DNA from 2 places in the Pseudoalteromonas sp. TB41 genome. Region 2 is predicted to be linked to the other one. Evidence: predicted binding sites of a transcription regulator. Region 2 holds the regulator's gene; the other holds the start of a gene.

The links. The regulator FliA, encoded in region 2, starts transcription of late flagellar genes. The targets are predictions, from matches to a motif close to CTAAAGNTNNNNNNNNNNNNGCCGATA.
Region 1: the regulator FliA is predicted to act here: its motif matches at 3,782-3,808, upstream of L641_RS0117845 (DUF4402 domain-containing protein).

The regions. Positions count from the first base shown of each region.
Region 1 is NZ_AUTH01000102.1:6,023-13,500, forward strand. It holds gene L641_RS0117830 (MSCRAMM family adhesin SdrC) at 1-1,686, opposite strand, end outside; gene L641_RS0117835 (fimbria/pilus periplasmic chaperone) at 1,818-2,648, opposite strand; gene L641_RS0117840 (DUF4402 domain-containing protein) at 2,662-3,108, opposite strand; gene L641_RS0117845 (DUF4402 domain-containing protein) at 3,141-3,731, opposite strand; gene L641_RS0117850 (SPOR domain-containing protein) at 3,868-4,464, opposite strand; gene L641_RS0117855 (SPOR domain-containing protein) at 4,535-5,386, opposite strand; gene galU (UTP--glucose-1-phosphate uridylyltransferase GalU) at 5,663-6,541, opposite strand; gene L641_RS0117865 (thymidylate synthase) at 6,559-7,410, opposite strand; gene lgt (prolipoprotein diacylglyceryl transferase) at 7,424-7,478, opposite strand, start outside.
Region 2 is NZ_AUTH01000082.1:47,392-54,869, forward strand. It holds gene flhA (flagellar biosynthesis protein FlhA) at 1-45, shown strand, start outside; gene flhF (flagellar biosynthesis protein FlhF) at 67-1,557, shown strand; gene L641_RS0112235 (MinD/ParA family protein) at 1,550-2,410, shown strand; gene L641_RS0112240 (RNA polymerase sigma factor FliA) at 2,437-3,147, shown strand; gene cheY (chemotaxis response regulator CheY) at 3,188-3,571, shown strand; gene L641_RS0112250 (protein phosphatase CheZ) at 3,588-4,355, shown strand; gene L641_RS0112255 (chemotaxis protein CheA) at 4,370-6,586, shown strand; gene L641_RS0112260 (chemotaxis response regulator protein-glutamate methylesterase) at 6,640-7,478, shown strand, end outside.

The sequences.
Region 1 (7,478 bases), on a different contig from region 2:
CTGTAAATTATTATTAAACGAATAGCCGCTATTATAGTAATTTAAGCTATTTCCAAACCTAAGGGTGCTTTGTTGAGTATCACTACTTATATGTGACGCCGTGTTTTGATAACTTAACTGACCATAATTATTTTGCATAACATTACCCGATACAAATAACTCATAAACGTCTATATCGTTATATAAATTACTGTGCGAGCTAGCATTTAATAATAGTGATGCTTTTCGCATACTAAAGCGCAAAGATTGACCGGCAAGTTCAGTTCTGGCTGCAAGTTCAAGCTCTTTTTCACTGTCATTACTTTTTTCATAATCTAAATTAATTAATACACGATTAAAAATACTCAAATTAGAGCCAAACGCATAATTATTTTGATTCTCTGCGTTATCATTTTTTAGAGCCGATGTCCCCGCATAAACAGAAAAGTAGTCAGTTACCCCCTGTTCATAGCGACCTGATAATAACCAGCCTTGTTGATCGTTGAAGTAATTTGGTGTTGTGAGGACCTGCTCGCCCTCTTGGGTTAATGAAAACTCATAAAAGCCTTCTCCCTCATTTAAACTATTACCATCAATTAAATACTCTTCAACTCTGCGCTCTACTTGTCCCTGTGGCCCGTAAAATATAAGCTCAAACGTATTAGTCCCAAACTGTAGGTCTATATTTTCAAAAAGATAGCGCCCATCAGGTAAACTAAGCTGCTGACCAATTAAAATTTTATTGCGATATAGCTCTACATCCCAACCAGCCTGTATTGCACCAGTTAAGTTTATTTGATTACTATTTACCTTTTTATACAACGGTTTGTTATTTATTTTAACTCCACGTGCGTAGTTACTAGTAAAGTTACTTCCTATTTGCGTAGAAAGTACATCACCAAACGCTATACTAGTTGCATTTAACGGCCCTAATAAGCTTGCGCTTGCGTCTTCACGGCTAAAAGACAAACGTGAATCCCTAATAACATCGCCGTTTTGTCCTGCAAGGTAGTATTCACTTTTTAAATAAGCGAGATCTTGCGAACCTAAAATTGAGTAATCTAAAGAACGGTTAGATTCATTTGCAGAATAACTAAGTTGTAAATCAGCTACTGGTGTAGATACTGCTTGGTAAGGGCTGGCTTTCCAAGGTAATGTGGGCTCTAAATTATTCGCATTCGATGATATTTTCCGCTCTTCTCGTTGTAGTTTTTGTTCTATTGGTAAAACTTGCTTAGGTGAAAAGCCAAGTTCTAAAGAATTAAAGTTAAGCCGCATGTTTAATTCAAACCATTGATTTAAAAGTGCTGAATCAACAAACACATCACCGGAATCAAGATAGTAGTCTTGCTCTGAAAATGAATAAACCTCGTTCTTTATCACTACCGCTTTATTATTTAAGTTCAGTTCAAAACGATTTTCAGGTGAAATGTACCACCCTTGTGCGGTTAAGTTTTCACTATTAATGGTAATTGCAAAGTTAAGTTGCTCAAATAAACTGTTAAGTTCAATCCAAGCGCCACTTTCACTTTTTATTGCAACCAACTCCCCTAAATAATATTGGCGTAGGTATGCTGAAAAAAACAATAGTTCACCCACAGGGATACCTGCGCTTTTATCGTCAGCGTTGTTAAAAAGCGTGACCTCTTGCCCTTCATTTTTTTCGAGCTTTAATTGCCCTGTATTCAGAGCTTGCTCGTCAGTCAAAGCCTGCCATTTTTTCTCAATATTAAATAAAGTGTTATATATAGCGTCTGTTTTATTTACAGACGCGTGTACAGAAAAACTTAACACAAACAGTATTAAGCTCACACACCATGTAAAATACATTTTTAAAATCAGTTTAATAACCCTACTGAGCTTGCATTAATATTAACCACTTTCTCGGCAAATTTGATACCTTGATATTCTTTTAAACCTGAATATACAATACGCAACTTACCAGAACCTTTAATCGCATTTTTTTCAAATAGATTTAACGTCAATCTAGCCAATGGCACTTCAGCGTAAATACTATAGTCGTTAATCATAGACACTTTCATTTCTTCACTACTATTACTTGCTTGGTAAAAAGCTTCAACTTTACCAAAAGTACTATAGTTTCCTGCTCTCGCAAGCGAGACAAGTAATGCGTTATTTTTTTGATTTTTTATTACTTCAACAGATTCAATATCTACTTCAGGTATTTTAGCCCCTTGGCGTAATATAATTGGTATGGAATAACTCAAAATCATATTAATTGTGATACCCATTCCTTGTTTATTGCTTTTAGTTTCATTGGGTAGGGCCTTAAATAATAAATGCGAACGATACTCTTTATCGTCCAAACCTTTTGGTTTTCTAAGTGCAAGCTTTACTATTTGACGCTCACCTGGAGCTAGGCGTACCTGTGATGGGCTCATACGTACCATATTGCTTAATGATGAAGGAAGTATCTGCCTATCAGTTAAGGTAATATATCCACCTTCTGGCTTTGCTGTTTTTTCCTGCCATTCTAAACGGTATGTCTGATATTCATCGCCATTGTTTATTACAATCACTTTTGCAACGCGTTGGCGCTCATCAAAAGAAATACGAGTTGGAGAGATAAGTAAATTGGCTTGGCTATTAAAGCCTATAAATAGTTGACTGGCACATGCAAGTATTAAAAAAAGTTTATATAAATTCATTTTGAGATTGCTCTTAATACGAAATTGTTAATTCAATTGTGGTGCTGTAGTTATCGTCTATATATGGTTGCCCGTTGCCACTGGTGCTTAACTGCCCGCCAACCTTTAAAACCCCCATACCATATGCGTTTGTTGTTACTGAAGAAGCATAAATGACATTGTTAAGTATAAAAGCGTTTCCACCATTCACTCTGCTAAGGGATGGATATACACCTGTATCACTTATGTTTAATTGTACTCGTGCCCCGTATCCCTCAAAAAGCAATTCTGCAGGATTTCCACTGTGCATTAAATGTATGTTGGTTGTCGAACTGGTTCCACTTGGTAAAAGAGTGATTGAGCTACTAGGTGTATTTTTTACGACAACAATCGTACCAAAGTTTAGAGGTTCAAGAACGGTCACCTGAGCAAGTACTTTAGCGCTAAAAAAAACACTTAGTAGTAAAATAAGTTTTAGCACAAAGCGCCTGCCATTAAGGCAGGCAAATACTATTAATAATCTAATATTAATGTGAATGTACCACTGTAATCGCCATCAATGTAATCACTTGAAGGCGTTGTTGCATCTGTAGTTAATGTCGCACCCATATTAAATGTAGCAGCGCCTGTAGAGTCAACTTGGATAGTTGTTGTTGCTGCACTATTTGGGTTTGCGCCAGTTAATACGTAGTAAGTAGGAGTACCAAGTGTAAAGCCTGCAGTGCCTGCAGGAGCAGTTACTGGAGAAATAGCACCCGATACACCTGTCGCATCAATTGTAAGCGTTGCAAAAGGAGAAACCCCAGACACTGAAAAAGAAGCTGGCGTACCTGCTGCAAGTACTGCAATTTCTGCGCCCGCACCTGAAGCTGCTGTTATCGATGATGTTGCAGGATTAGCTGCAAGAACAAGAGTCGCCGTATCTGTTGCAGCTGTATCTGCTGTAGCACGAATAGTACCAAAATCTAAATCTGCAGTACTTTGAAAAGTAAATGCGTTTTGAACAGTTACACCTGCGTTAAATGTCGCAGTTTCCGCTATTACACCAAAAGAAAGAGCAGCCATTGACGCAGCCAATGCTGCTTTAGTAAATATTTTGTTCATAGTTTTCCCTTAGATATATGTTATTAACCTTTTGTTCAGGTTAATTTAAGTATCGGCCAAAATCACTAAAAAGTTAAAAAATATTTACTTTATTTTGATTTATAATAACAGGATGCAAAAATAAGCGAAAAAAACCTTAAACATCCTCTGAAAATGCCGCTAAGGTACATTTATTACCCATCTTATAAAAAAACAAACACAACTGCGCCGCCTGTTGTTGATTTTTTAGCGGGCCTGCTACAACACTATAAAAGATAGTTGATTCTTTTTTTTGCTCATTAATACGGTATTGCAAAATACTGTTTAATTGAGGGTATTGCTCTTTTAGTCGCTCCACTTGCCTTTTGGCTCCGTTAGAAATTAAATAACGTCCAATTTGCACACCGTACATTGCTTTGTTTGTACTGGTAGTGTTATCAGCTAAAGCGGTTTCTGATGAGTGTTGTAACGATTGCTTAGAGCCATACTCAACACGTTTAACTTTCTCTTTCATCGGCTCTGGTACGGTATCAATATCTGTTTGTGCAGAAAGCGCTTGAATCAATAACGATAAGTCTTCTTCCATGGTGCTTAAGCGCGCTATTTGCTCTTTGTTGTTATCCCATTGCTCTAGGTAAGGTTTTATATCTTTTTCACGTACAAGCTTATCGCTTTGTGAATCTGAAGGCATTAGCTGGTTGCTGCAACCAGCTAATGCAAATGGTATTAATAATGTTATTAAATAAAGTTTCACTTTAGGCACCCATTACAAAAGACTAGCTATCTACAGCTATTATGCAATAAAAGCGCCAAGTAATATTGTTTTATAACCTGATTGGTCCGTCAGTGTAGTTACTCACAAAACAGTCAACTTTATAAAATTTAAATACCTCGCAATCATCCTCTGCACTTTTAAAGTTAAAATACTCACCTAATTTTAGTCGATAATAGGTTTTGTTATTAACCTTTGCTTTTTCAATATTTGTCGTGATTTTGTCCTTAAACAAAGGCGCTGCTTTTTTGTTAATTTGCTTCCATTCTTTGGCAACACTCTCTTGTGAATCGAGTGACGCAACCTGCAATGCAAATACTTTTTTGTTGGTATCAACCATTGCCACTTTTGTTAGCTTCGATGTTTGAGGGAATACTTTTTTCTTCACGATTGAGTTCGTTGCTTTCGCAGGCAAACTAACAGCGCGCTTACTGTAGCTTTTTGAAGGGGCTGTAATCATTTTTGTAGGCACGCTAGCATAGCGACTACTGTGTCGCTGATTGTATGGAGCGTCCCCTTTAGAGGATTTTGCGTAGCGATTACTATACCTTTGCCTTGGTCGTTCAACTTTATCTGAGGTGCTTGCGTAATTATTACCATATCTAAGATTTGGCGGCGCCTTTGTGTTTATTACTGAGCGAGCATAACGATTGCTAACAGCCTGATTAGATTGCGCTATTGCTTTACTGTTAATAATATCTAGGTGATCAACTAAATATGTGAGCTCACGTTCTAACTTTAATAGCCGCTCTATGCCAGAGCGCGCTTGCTGCCATTGCAAGGCGGCATCTTTTAGTTGAGCAAGCTCGAGCGCTGTGATGGTTACATATTCAGGTGAGTCTTTAACTTCTTCATTTAATGATGTTTTATCAGGCGATATCGTACAACCAGTACTTAATAACAACAGTAATACGACTAACAGATATCGGTGATACTTTTTGCTGTATTCACACATTGATTGTTTCTCTTTCAATAGTTTAGACCGCTCAATCAAGTCAATTTTCAATTGAATCAACAAAGCACGTTAACAACAAAACAACTTGGGTTAACATAAAGATTACAACACAATGTTAAATATGTCTGTATAACTGCAAAAATAGTGATAATTTAAAATACTAAAAAAGCTATTTTACAATCAAAAAAAGCGCCATATAGGCGCTTCTAATAATGATAAGTTTATTTAAATTAACGTTTTAATAAACGTTTTAAGCTCACCGGCGAATTCATCACGACGAAGAGCAAATTCAATGGTTGCTTTTAAATAACCAATTTTACTGCCACAATCATGGCTTCGGCCTTTCATTGCGTAGGCATCTACTTTTTCATCTTGCATAAGCATGGCTATTGCATCTGTTAGCTGAATTTCATCACCAGCACCTTGAGGGGTTTTAGCCAGTAATGGCCAAATATTTTTACTCAACACGTAACGACCAACCACAGCAAGGTTTGAAGGTGCCTCGTCAACGGGTGGTTTTTCTACCATGCTTTGAATGGGTGAGCTTTCACCTTGGTTTAACTCAACATCACCTAAATCCACAACACCAAATTTATCTACGTCATCTTTAGGGACTGGCTCAACCATAATTTGACTGTGTTTAGTTTGCTCAAAGCGAGTAATCATTTCAGCTAAGTTGTCTTTTGTTAGGTCACTTTCTACATCATCAATAATAACGTCGGGTAAAATAACCACAAAAGGTTCATTGCCAATAATAGGGGCGGCACAGTTAATAGCATGGCCTAGGCCTTTTGCTTCACCTTGACGTACATGAATAATGGTCACATCTTTAGGGCAAATAGACTGTATTTCGGCAAGTAATTGCCGCTTTACACGTTTCTCTAATGTTGCCTCTAGTTCAAAGCTGGTATCAAAATGGTTTTCAATCGAGTTTTTACTCGAATGCGTTACTAGCACTATCTCTTTAATACCAGCGGCAACCGCTTCGCTAACAACGTATTGAATGAGTGGACGGTCTACAACGGGCAGCATTTCTTTTGGAATTGCTTTAGTTGCCGGTAACATACGTGTTCCAAGGCCGGCTACGGGGATCACTGCTTTCATTATGCTCTCCTTATTTTTTAAACTGAAAATGGGTATTGAATAGCCTCGTGGCATTGATAACCAACCACCTCAAAATCATCACGTGTTACCCATGTTTCTATATCTTCGAGCGACTTAATCTCTGGGTTAATTTTTAATTGAGGAGAAGCAAATGGCTCGCGCTTTAATTGCACGTCTCGCATTAAATCTAGCTGATTTTCGTAAATGTGGGCATTGGTGATTTTATGATATGCCTTACCTGCTTTGTGGCCAGTAATTTGTGCAACCAGTGCCAATAAAACAAAACATTGAATTTGATTAAAGTTTAGCCCTAACGGTACATCACAACTTCGTTGGTACGAAGTTAAATACAGGGTATCGCCTAGTAATGAAAAGGTATGCGTATGCATGCATGGGCGCAAGCAGCCAAGCTCAAACTCACCTGGGTTGTAAAAGGTAATAATTTCGCCGCGATCATCAATGCCATTTTTTAAATTATTGATGACCTTTGCAAGTTGATCCAGTGTTGAACCATCAGGGCGTTGCCAGCCTCGTCCTTGCACGCCATAAACGCGCCCCATATCATCCTCACCTTTACGATTAGGATTATTGAGCCAGGCACTATTTTCATTGGCGTTAGCATCCCAGGTTTTACAACCTATATTGCGAAACTGCTCAGCACTGTCATAGCCTCTTAAATAACCTAATAATTCAGCAATAGCCGCTTTGTAATAGCTTTTTCGCGTAGTGATCATTGGGAACTGATTATTAGCCACATCGTATTCTAAATCAGCGTTTATAACCGTTAAACAACGTGTACCGGTACGCTTGTTTTCAATCCATTGTCCTTGGTCAACAATGCGCTGACATAATTCTAAATATTGTTTCATCTAACTTCTTCTTTTAAGCTTTTGCCGCTGTTTTTGATAGTGGTTGTTTATAGGCCCAAATAAGTAAG
Region 2 (7,478 bases):
GATGAAAGACAGATCAAGATTGTCAGCTCTGTAGGCCAACAATAAGATTTTAAAGGGGTTTGAATTATGAAAATTAAACGTTTTTTTGCTAAAGACATGCGCACTGCACTAAAAGAAGTAAAAGAAGAGTTGGGTGTTGATGCGGTTATTATGTCAAATAAAAAACTAGCTAATGGCGTTGAAATTGTTGCTGCAGTTGATTACGACAAAGCCGCGACAAAAGCGCCAGAGCAGCCTCAAAGCCAACCTGCTGCAAGAGCTTCATTTGCACATACTGAGCAAAGTTCACATAATTTTGTTAAACCAGAACCGCAACGCGCTCAACCTAAGCCACAGGCAAAGGTTGCAGATAGCTTACAAGCCTTACTAGAGCGTCAGTCTCCACGTCCTCGTTCAGCAGAGCTTGCTTCAATGTTTTCACACTCTGGCATTGACACTTCTGGTCACTATCAAGAACAAGAGCCTGTGCAATCACGACCTAAAAATATGTTTGAACGTGAACAAAGCGCGCCAGTGCGCCCTCACACCCAAGCCGATAGCTTAGGTTTTGACGATTTAGACAGTGGCTTTGACGATTTAGATTCACCTAGCGCACCGCGTCAGCAAACAATGCATAAAGAATCCAGTGACATCAGCACAATGCGTGAAGAAATGAACGCAATTCGTCAACTATTAGAGCACCAAGTATCAGGTTTAATGCAGCAAGATATGGCACGTCGCGACCCGACCCGTGCATGTATGATTGACCGCTTAGTCGGTATGGGGATAGAGAAAAATGTTGCTGAGCAAATGGCATGTTTTGTACCAGACGATGTGTCTCGCCAACAAGGCTGGAAAGCTTTATTGAACATGGTTGAAGATCAAATGCAAACTACGAACAACGAAATACTTCGCCAAGGCGGTGTTTTTGCGTTAGTCGGGCCTACAGGCGTGGGTAAAACCACCACAGTTGCAAAACTGGCAGCATTGGGTGCACAAAAATACGGTGCCGATAAAGTAGCGCTTATTACTACCGATACTTACCGTATTGGTGCTTATGAGCAGCTAGCAACGTATGGTCGTATTATAGGTTGTGGCGTTAAACAAGTTAAAGATGCAAATGAATTAGCAGAAGTTTTATACCATTTACGAAATAAACGTCTAGTCTTAATTGATACAGCGGGAATGAGTCAACGTGATTTACGCTTAACCGAGCAGTTAAACACCTTAATGCGTAATCAGCGTGTTGATATACGTAGTTATTTAGTATTAAGTGCGACGGCGCAAATTAATGTATTACAAGAAACAGTAAGGCACTTTAAAAAAGTACAGCTAAGCGGATGTATTTTTACTAAACTTGATGAGTCATTGAGTTTAGGTGAGATTATTAGTATTGCGATTCAAAATCGTCTCCCAATAGGGTATCTTACTAACGGTCAGCGAGTACCAGAAGATATTAGAGTGGCAAATGCCGAAAAACTAGTAAAAAAAGCTGAGCAATTGTATTTAAAAAGAATAAAAGCACAACAATCACGACACCAATCAGTGGCGTCGAGCACAGTAGAGATGTATGATTAACACAGTTTTAGATCAAGCAAGCGGCCTTCGCAAAATGAGCAAGAATAATAATAACGGCGTAAAAGTTATCGCTGTCACCGGCGGCAAAGGTGGAGTGGGTAAAACGAACGTATCCCTTAACACGGCAATCGCGTTAGGCCAACAAGGCAAACGTGTGCTTGTACTAGATGCTGATTTAGGATTAGCGAATTGTGATGTGATGCTTGGACTGCGCGTTGAGCGTAATTTATCTCATGTTTTATCGGGCGAATGTGAACTTGATGATATTTTAGTCGAAGGTCCCGCAGGCATAAAAATAGTGCCTGCAACATCGGGTTCGCAAAGTATGGTTGAGTTATCACCCTCAGAGCACGCTGGACTTATTCGTGCATTTAGTGAACTTAACACCGACTTTGATATTTTAATTGTTGATACCGCTGCGGGTATTTCCGATATGGTGCTGAGTTTTTCTCGCGCAGCGCAAGATGTGGTTGTGGTGGTATGTGATGAGCCTACATCAATTACCGATGCCTATGCTTTAATTAAAGTACTTAGCCGTGAGCACGGCGTTTATAAATTTAAAATTGTTGCCAATATGGTGCGTAGTTTACGCGAAGGGCAGGAATTGTTTGCAAAACTTTCAAAGGTTACCGACCGATTTTTAGATATATCAATGGAGTTGGTTGCAACGGTTCCATATGATGAAAATATGCGCAAATCAACGCGCCGCCAAAAAGTAATTGTTGAGGTTTTTCCTGGGTCGCCTGCTGCAATTGCTTTTAAAACACTGGCTACAAAAATTGCTAAGTGGCCAACACCTAGTCAAGCCTCGGGTCATTTAGAGTTTTTCATTGAGAAACTAGTTAGTAACTAACAATGACAATACCGGTGAATAGAGCTATGGGATATCAGTCAACACAAAATTTAAATATGATTGTTGAAAAGCATGCCTCATTAGTCAAAAAAGTGGCGTGCCATTTAATTGCTCGTTTACCGGCCAGTGTGCAGCTAGATGATTTAATTCAATCGGGTATGATTGGTTTAATTGAAGCTTCAAAAAACTTTGATGCGAGCAAAGGCGCAAGCTTTGAAACCTTTGCCGGTATTCGTATTCGTGGTGCGATGATAGACGAAATGCGCCGAGGCGATTGGGTTCCACGTTCAGTTCACAGAAAAAGCCGTTTGGTTGCAGAGACTATTGTTGCGCTTGAGAACAGTTTAAACCGTGAACCTAAAGATAGTGAAGTTGCTGAAAAACTTGAAATTTCGCTAAATGAGTACCATCATATTTTAAACGATGTAAATGTAAGCAAAGTGTTAGGTATTGAAGACCTTGGTATAGATGACGATGTGATTACACCTCATGGCCAAGATTTAGCACTAGACAAACCGTTCAATAATGTTAAAAATGAACGGTTTAATGAGTCTTTACTCAGTGCAATAAAGTCGTTACCGGAAAAAGATGCAATGGTGCTTTCTTTGTACTATAACGATGAGATGAATTTAAAAGAAATTGGGCATATACTCGATGTAAGTGAATCGCGTGTAAGTCAGATACATGGTCAGGCGATGATTAAGCTTAAAGCAAAAATCAATGACTGGATAAACTAGAAGTAAGTAAATAAAGGTTCAGGCCTCACTGGAGGATGTTTTGGATAAAAACATTAAAATTCTTGTTGTTGATGATTTCTCAACAATGAGACGTATTATTAAAAACCTGTTGCGCGATTTAGGTTTTACCAATGTTCAAGAAGCAGATGACGGGTCAACTGCTTTGCCTATGTTGCAAAATCAAGCGTTTGATTTTGTTGTAACAGATTGGAATATGCCAGGCATGCAAGGTATTGATCTTTTGAGGGCAATTCGAGCTGATGAAAAATTAAAGCATATTCCTGTTTTAATGGTTACAGCAGAAGCTAAAAAAGAACAAATAATTGCTGCGGCCCAAGCAGGTGTTAATGGTTATATTGTTAAACCATTTACTGCAGGTACATTGAAAACTAAATTAGAAAAAGTGTTCGAACGCTTAGGTTAATGAGAGGGAGAGGCTTATGTCAGCACCTGCTGCGCCTCAGATTACTTTAGAACAAGCTCGCCAGTTAGTTGTTTTTTTAGAAAATGGTGAGCAAGATAAAGCGAATCAGTTAATTTTAGAAACAGCTTCACAAGAGCAATCACAGTTATTTGCTGAGGTGGGTAAGTTGACGCGTCAACTGCACGAAGCTTTAAAAAGTTTCGAGTTAGACACGCGTTTAACAGACATTACCACTGATGCCATCCCTGACGCAAAAAAACGCCTTAACTATGTCATGGAAATGACAGAAAACGCAGCCAATAAGACAATGGATGCGGTTGAAGCAAGCTTACCATTAGCACAAGAAATCGCTGACGAAATAGCTGATATCAAGCCAACGTGGGATCGTTTAATGAACCGCGAAATAGAGCTTGGTGAGTTTAAATCACTTTGTCATAGTATTGATAAGTTTATGAGCAGTTCTCATCACAAAACCGATGAGTTACAAATGCTGATGACTAATGTGCTGATGGCTCAAGACTATCAAGATTTAACCGGTCAGGTTATTCGCCGTGTTATTGAACTTGTCCGTGAAGTTGAAGAAAGTTTAATTCACCTGTTGACTGCATTTGCAGCGCAAGGTGGTGAGGTTGAACCAACTGAACAACCAGAAAAAATAGAAGATCCCATTGTTGCACAAACACTAGCAGGTCCCGAAGGGCCTATTATTGATAAAGAAACGCGTAATGATGTTGTATCTGATCAAGATGAAGTTGATGATCTATTATCAAGTTTGGGCTTCTAATAGGAGAGTACTGCATGAGCTTTGAAGTCGATGAAGATATTTTACAAGACTTTTTAGTAGAGGCCGGAGAAATCCTTGAGCTTTTATCTGAACAGTTAGTAGAACTGGAAAACAACCCAGATGATACTGAGCTACTAAACGCAATATTTCGCGGTTTCCACACTGTAAAGGGTGGCGCTGGCTTTTTGGCTATGACAGAGCTTGTTGATGCATGTCATGGTGCTGAAAATGTGTTTGATTTACTGCGCCAAGGTGTAAGAACAGTTAACTCTGAATTAATGGATGTGATTTTACAAGCACTGGATACCATTAATGAAATGTTTGCCACGATTAAAAATCGTGACCAGCCAGAGCCTGCTGATCCAGAATTACTTGCAGTACTTCACAAACTTGGACAGCCACCGACAGCAGAAGAGCTTGCCGGCGATTCTGTGGTTGAAGATATAGCTCCTGTCGAAACCCCATCGGTAAAGCCCGAACCAGTTGCAGAGCAACCGAGCAACGATGCTGAAGAAGACCCGTTTGCTTTTGATGAATTATTTAGCGGCCCAGATAGCAGCAGTACTGAGTCTCAGATTGATGAAATAACCGAAGACGAATTCGAAAGCCTACTTGATGAACTTCATGGAAAAGGGCAAGCCCCACAAGAAAAACAATCATCATCAAGTGACAATGATGTCAGTGGTGATATAACTGACGATGAGTTTGACAGCTTATTGGATGAACTTCATGGTGTAGGCAGCTTTGGCGAAGTGAGCCAAGCAACCGCAAGTACACCACAACAAACACCATCAGCCCCTGTGGCTCCACCAAGTAACGAGCAAAGCTCGGGCGATGATGAAATAAGTGACGACGAGTTTGAAGCGTTACTTGATGAACTTCATGGTAAAGGTGCACCTAAGTCGATAGAAACACCGGCTCCTGTAAGTAAACCAGAACCAGTGGCAGCTAAAAAGCCAGAACCAGTTGCTGCAGCTAAGCCACAGCCTAAACCAGAGCCAGCTAAGCCTGCTCCTGCGGCACAAGCAGCTAAAGCTGCGCCGCCTAAAAAAGCAGCGCCTCCACCGGCAGAAACAACAGTACGTGTTGATACCAAACGCCTAGACCAAATAATGAACATGGTGGGCGAGTTAGTACTTGTGCGAAATCGCTTAGTGAGTTTGGCGACTAATTCTGATAGCGAGGCTATGGGTAAAGCTATTTCCAACTTAGATGTTGTGACTGCTGATATCCAAGGTGCAGTAATGCAAACACGAATGCAGCCAATTAAAAAAGTATTTGGCCGTTTTCCTCGTGTTGTACGTGACTTAGCACGAACACTTAAAAAAGATATTAATTTATTACTTGTCGGTGAAGACACCGATTTAGATAAAAATTTAGTGGAAGCATTGGCCGATCCATTGGTGCATTTGGTTCGCAACTCGGTCGACCATGGTATTGAAATGCCCGATATTCGTGAAGCATCGGGTAAACCTAGAACAGGTACGGTGACTTTATCAGCTTCGCAACAGGGTGATCATATTCTACTTACCATCCAAGATGATGGTGCCGGTATGGATGCTGAAAAGCTTAAAAAGATTGCGATTAGTAAAGGGGTGCTTGATCACGACCAAGCGAGTCGTCTTTCTGATACTGAAGCTTATAACCTTATTTTTGCACCTGGATTTTCAACCAAAGAAGAAATCTCAGATATTTCTGGCCGTGGTGTTGGTATGGATGTGGTTAAAACAAAAATCACTCAGCTCAATGGCTCGGTTAACATAAAATCAGAAATGGGCGTAGGGACTACTTTAGAAATCAAAGTTCCACTAACACTTGCGATATTACCTACCTTAATGGTGGTGGTGGGAGAGCAAACCTTTGCCTTGCCGCTAGCGGGTGTAAGTGAAATATTCCACTTAGATTTAACAAAAACTAATGTGGTTGATGGCCAGCTAACGATTATTGTTCGTAAAAAGTCGATTCCATTATTCTACCTTGAACATTGGCTTATAAAAGGCGCTGATAGAGGTCAGCGAAAAGCACAAGGGCATGTCGTTATTGTGCAAATAGGGACTCAAAAAGTAGGGTTCGTTGTTGATTCACTAATAGGTCAAGAAGAAGTGGTGATCAAGCCTCTAGATGCATTATTGCAAGGTACGCCGGGTATGGCGGGTGCGACTATTACCTCTGATGGTGGAATTGCACTGATATTAGATGTACCGAGTATGCTAAAGCATTACGCTGGATAATAAAAAGTAGGTATAAACTTTATGCCTACCCATTCATTGAATAAGAGAGCGAAATGGCTGTTAAAGTTTTAGTAGTTGATGATTCAAGCTTTTTTCGCCGCAGAGTGAGTGAAATTCTTGAACAAGACAGCGGCATTGAGGTAATAGGCTTTGCTGTAAATGGCCGAGAGGCCGTCGAAAAAACAGCTCAGTTACGTCCTGATGTTATCACCATGGATGTTGAAATGCCGGTGCTGGATGGTATTAGTGCTGTGAAAGAGATCATGGCGAGTAATCCAACACCTATTTTAATGTTTTCATCGTTAACACGAGCAGGGGCATCTGCCACTTTGGATGCGCTTGATGCTGGGGCGATGGACTTTTTACCTAAAAAGTTTGAAGATATTGCTCGCAATAACGATGATGCAATTAAGTTATTGCAAAATAAGGTTAAGGAAATAGGCCGCCAGCGTATTGGAAGAATTACGAGAACGGCCCCATCTCCAAGTATTAGTAAACCAGCGTCAAACAGCTCTGAGCGCTTTTCTAACCTTGCTAAAAAGCCGATAGTTCAACCTGATCGTAGCTTTAATAATGCGAGTCCTGCATCTACTAGCAGCAGTGCCTCAGCGCGTGCCAGTGGTAAGCAGTATCAGTTAGTTGCTATTGGTACATCCACAGGTGGGCCGGTTGCACTGCAAACTATTTTGACGCAATTACCTGCTAATTTTCCACACCCTATTTTACTCATACAGCATATGCCTGCTGCATTTACCCCGGCTTTTGCTACTCGCTTAGATGGCTTGTGTAAGATTAAGGTAAAAGAAGCGCAGCAAGGCGATAGATTACAACCTGGGTGCGCTTATTTAGCGCCAGGTGGCCAGCAAATGATGGTAGAAGGACGTGGCTCTAA